2 regions of the Streptomyces coerulescens genome follow, and region 2 is predicted to be linked to the other one. Evidence: riboswitches for the same ligand, from Rfam matches in the RefSeq annotation. Region 2 holds a riboswitch; the other holds the start of a gene.
The links. A riboswitch is a leader RNA that binds a small molecule or an ion and turns the genes downstream of it on or off. The one in region 2 is predicted to bind cobalamin.
Positions count from the first base shown of each region.

Region 1 (2,191 bases), on a different contig from region 2:
GCGAGATGAATCCCTGAGATCCCGGCGACGGGACGAGAGCGCGAAGGGGCGACGGACCGGACGGCAGCGGCCGCAGGGCCGTCCGCTCGGTCAGGTACGCCGACCCGCCCTCGAGGTCACCGGGATGTCCGCGCACGAGTGGTTCGCGCACGGGCAGTTGGCAGGTCTTCGGACTCGCGGGCACGTCCTCACCTCGTGAGGACACCTACTGGCCGTCGCTTCCCAGGCCCGGTACGTCGGGCTCAGTGCTGATGACGGCGGTCGTTCCCGCTCACCGCTGCGGGGCAGTCCCGGATTCCCACCGGGTTCCCTCTTACGACACCCCGCCTGGCGGACGGGGCGAACCAGCTGCACGGATCAGCCTACCCGGCCGTACGTGTGGAACCCTCGGCCGCTCTTGCGGCCCTGCAACCCCGCCTCGACCATGCGCTGGAGCAGCGGGGAGGGGCGTAGAGGGGCTCCTTGAACTCCTCGCAGAGGGACTCGGCGATCGAGACGACCTGAGCGGGGTACGGAGTTGATAGCCTCGACGGGCCAGTCGAGCCACATCCGAGGCCAGGGAATCCGGTGCGAATCCGGAACTGACGCGCAGCGGTGAGGGGGACGGGCGGGGCACGCGAAGCCACTGGGAGACCGGGAAGGCGCCCCGACCGGACGAACCCGAGTCCGAAGACCTGCTGGCACCTCCGCGCCGCCGCGGCGGCGCGGACGTCCACAGGCCAGGCTCCGCGTACGAGCCCCGACACCCGAGGCATGCCCGTGCTCCCGTCCCGCCCCGCGTCCCGCACCTCATCGGCGTCCGCGCCGACCGAACCCGCACCGTGCCGTGTCGTCGTCTGCCGGGACTGCTGCTGCGGCACCCCGAAGGTGACCGGCGTCGATCACGCGCAGCAGACCGCGCGCCTCGCCGAGAACGTGCCCGTGCGCGTCTCCGACTGCCTCGACGTGTGCGAACACGCCAACGTCATCGTCGTCCAGCCCTCCGCCACCGCCCGCGCGTCCGGCGCCCGCCCCGTCTGGCTCGGCCTCGTCAACGACCCCGACGCCACCGAGGACATCATCACCTGGGTCAGGGCCGGCGGCCCCGGCGTCGCACCCTGCCCCGACGTGCTCGCCCTCTACACCTTCACCCCACCCCGGGCGGCCCGAGACACGGCAAGGTTGAAGCCTGAACGGTAAGTGCCTGAAGATCGGACGGACCGATCCGCGCGACAGCGAGGTGAGAGACCCGATGTTCACCACACGTCCCACCCTCCAGGGCACCTTCGGCATGGTGTCCTCCACCCACTGGCTCGCCTCGCAGTCCGCGATGGCCGTGCTGGAGGGCGGGGGCAACGCGTACGACGCCGCCGTGGCGGGCGCGTTCGTGCTGCACGTGGTCGAGCCGCACCTCAACGGACCGGCCGGAGAGGTGCCGATCATCGTCGCCCCGGCCGGCGGCGAGGTGCGGGTGCTGTGCGGACAGGGGCCGGCGCCGGCCGGGGCGACCGTCGCGCACTACCGGGAACTCGGACTCCAGCTGGTGCCGGGGACCGGGCCGCTGGCCGCCGCCGTGCCCGGCGCCTTCGACGCCTGGATGCTGCTGCTGCGGGACCACGGGACCCGGTCCCTCGCGGAGGTGCTCCGGTACGCCATCGGATACGCCGAACACGGGCACGCGCCGGTGGAACGGGTCGGCGAGACCGTGGAGACCGTGCGGGAACTGTTCGAGACCGAATGGATGTCGTCGGCCGAGGTGTATCTGCCGGACGGCAGGGCGCCCCGCCCCGGGGAGCTGTTGCGCAATCCCGCCCTCGCCGCCACCTGGAAGCGGCTGCTCGACGAGGTCTCGGGGGCCGGCGACCGGGTCGCGCAGATCGAGGCCGCCCGCGAGGTGTGGCGCTCCGGCTTCATCGCCGAGGCCCTGGTACGGCAGGCCGGGCGCCCGACCATGGACACCAGCGGCGAGCGGCACTCCGGCACGCTCACGGCCGCCGACCTCACCGGCTGGTCCGCGACCTACGAGACGCCCGTGACGTACGACTGGAACGGCTGGACCGTGTGCAAGGCCGGCCCCTGGAGTCAGGGCCCCGTCCTCCTCCAGCAGCTCGCGCTGCTCCCGCCCGAGCTGCCGCGGTACGGCTCCGCCGAGTACGTCCATCTGCTGATCGAGGGCTGCAAGCTGGCCATGGCCGACCGGGAGGCCTGGTAC
Region 1 is NZ_JBHSKM010000002.1:788,141-790,331, reverse strand. Features, by position in the region: cobalamin riboswitch at 143-364, opposite strand; cobalamin riboswitch at 519-696, shown strand; gene ACFPQ9_RS05035 ((2Fe-2S) ferredoxin domain-containing protein) at 754-1,179, shown strand; gene ACFPQ9_RS05030 (gamma-glutamyltransferase family protein) at 1,232-2,191, shown strand, end outside.
Region 1: linked by a shared signal. The riboswitch ahead of ACFPQ9_RS05035 ((2Fe-2S) ferredoxin domain-containing protein) and the one ahead of ACFPQ9_RS34970 (prenyltransferase/squalene oxidase repeat-containing protein) in region 2 are both predicted to bind cobalamin.

Region 2 (2,191 bases):
ACCACCCTCGGGCCCTCGCCCTGCGTGAGTGGAGTCGCTCGGGCTGGGAGTTCGATCCCCACCCGATCTGATCCGCGGGGGCCCGCCTCCCGTCGCCCGCCGGTCGCACTCGATCGAGCGCGACCGGAGTCGCCCCACACTGCAACGGTCGAGGACCCCGGCCTTCGACATGCCCCACCTCGCGGGCCGACCGCTAGCCACGCATGAAGACGCGGATCAACTCTTCCGCTTCACCGAGGAGTTCGACTTCCCGCAGCGACATCGTCGGGTTGGCGGCCCGTCGTCGCAGCGCCTCCGTGAGGCCGTCGAGGGTGAGGTGGGACGGGTCGGCGAGGAGCGCCGCAAGGATGGCTCGGGCGGGTTCGGCGATGGGTTCGTCGTCGACCGCGACCTGGGCGAGGATCACCGCCGAAGTGCCCCAGTCCAGGCCCGGATCGCCCTCCTCGGTGTTGTTCCAGTCGATGACGTAGGGGCCGTCGGGGGTGAGGATGACGTTGTCAGGGTGCAGGTCGAGGTGCAGGACGCTGCTCCCGGGCCGGCGCGCGGGGACCTCGTGCAGCTGCCGCAGCAGGCGGGCCAGGATGCCGCCCGCCTCATCCGCGCCCATGGTTCCGGCGCTCAGCGCCCCCAGCATCGTCGGCCCCGACAGCCGCTGCATCACCAGGTCGGTCCGCGAGGAGTCGGCGAGTCGGACTCCCGGCGCCGGATAGCCGTGGTCGCGGATGTGTGCCATCACCGCTCCCTCGGCGAGCGCGTCGCCCCACCCCTCCCGGTCCCGGCGCAGCACCCACGCCTCGTCGATCTCGTACACGTCGGCGGTCCGCCCCGCCCCGAGCAGCCGCCCCACCGGTCTCCGCATCGCCTCTGCCCCCTCCGTCACGGGCCGAAGGTATCGGGTCGCACGGGCGGCCCCGAGGGTCCGGGTTACGGGCGGGTAGAGTGTCGCCGTCGTCATCACCCCCGTACACGGGAAAGCCGGTGCAAATCCGGCGCTGACCCGCAACCGTGAACCGGTCGTCGTCGAAGGCCGGTGAGCCGGATCGCCGTGTACGGGCGTGACCGGCTCACGTGCCCCGGCAGTCGGCCGGAGTGCGGCACCGTCGAGGTATACGGAGCCGAGCCGCCCGGGGTCCCCCCTGTGCTGCCCGGTTCCCTTTAGGGAAGGGCACCCGCCGATCATGTACGTCCGTCGCAGCGCCGCGGTACTGGCCGCCGCCGTCGTGATCGGCGCGGCCGCGCCGGCCATAGCCGCCGACTCCTCCCCCTCCGCCTCGCCGAAGCCGACCCACCCCGCCGGGCTGTACGGCACCACCGACCCCACCTACGACGGCGTCTGGCGGCAGTCCCTCGCGTTGCTCGCGCAGGACACCGTCGGGGTGAAGCCCGCCCCGAAGGCCGTGGACTGGCTGGTGGGGCAGCAGTGCGCGAGCGGCGCCTTCGCGCCCTACCGTGCCGACGCCGCCGCCGACTGCGATGCCAAGACCCTCGTCGACACCAACAACACGGCCGCCGCCGTGCAGGCGCTGGTCGCGCTCGGCGGGCACGACGCCGCCGTCTCCAAGGCCGTGACCTGGCTGAAGTCCGTCCAGAACAAGGACGGCGGCTGGGGATACATGCCGGGCGGGGCCAGCGACACCAACTCCACGTCCGTGGTGATCGGTGCGCTCGCCGCCGTCGGTGAGAAGCCGGAGGGGATCCGCAAGGACGGTCGGTCGGCCTACGACGCGCTCGGCAAGCTCGCCCTGCCCTGCAAGGGCGACGGTGCGGGCGCCTTCGCCTTCCAGCCCGACAAGAAGGGCAAGCTGCTCGCCAACGCCGACGCCACCGCGGCCGGTGTCCTCGGCTCCCTCGGCAAGGGCCTCGTGGTCGGCCCCGGCAAGCAGTCGGCCGCCTCCTGCTCCGACGCCGGCGACCCCACCCCGCAGCAGACCGCCGCCAACGGCGCCGCCCATCTCACGGCGGCCCTCGCCAAGGACGGCCACCTCACGTCCGCCCTCCCCGGCGCCGAGGACCAGCCCGACTACGGCAACACCGCCGACGCGGTCGTCGCGCTGGCCGCGTTCTCCGGCGCCGACGCCGCCGCCAAGCCGCTGCGCTGGCTGGAGCGGAACTCCGCGAAGTGGGCCGAGCAGAGCGGCCCGGCGGCCTACGCCCAGCTGATCCTCGCCGCCCACGCCACCGGCACCGACCC
Region 2 is NZ_JBHSKM010000035.1:26,788-28,978, reverse strand. Features, by position in the region: gene fxsT (FxSxx-COOH system tetratricopeptide repeat protein) at 1-71, shown strand, start outside; gene ACFPQ9_RS34975 (phosphotransferase) at 194-859, opposite strand; adenosylcobalamin-variant (AdoCbl-variant) riboswitch at 960-1,054, shown strand; gene ACFPQ9_RS34970 (prenyltransferase/squalene oxidase repeat-containing protein) at 1,179-2,191, shown strand, end outside.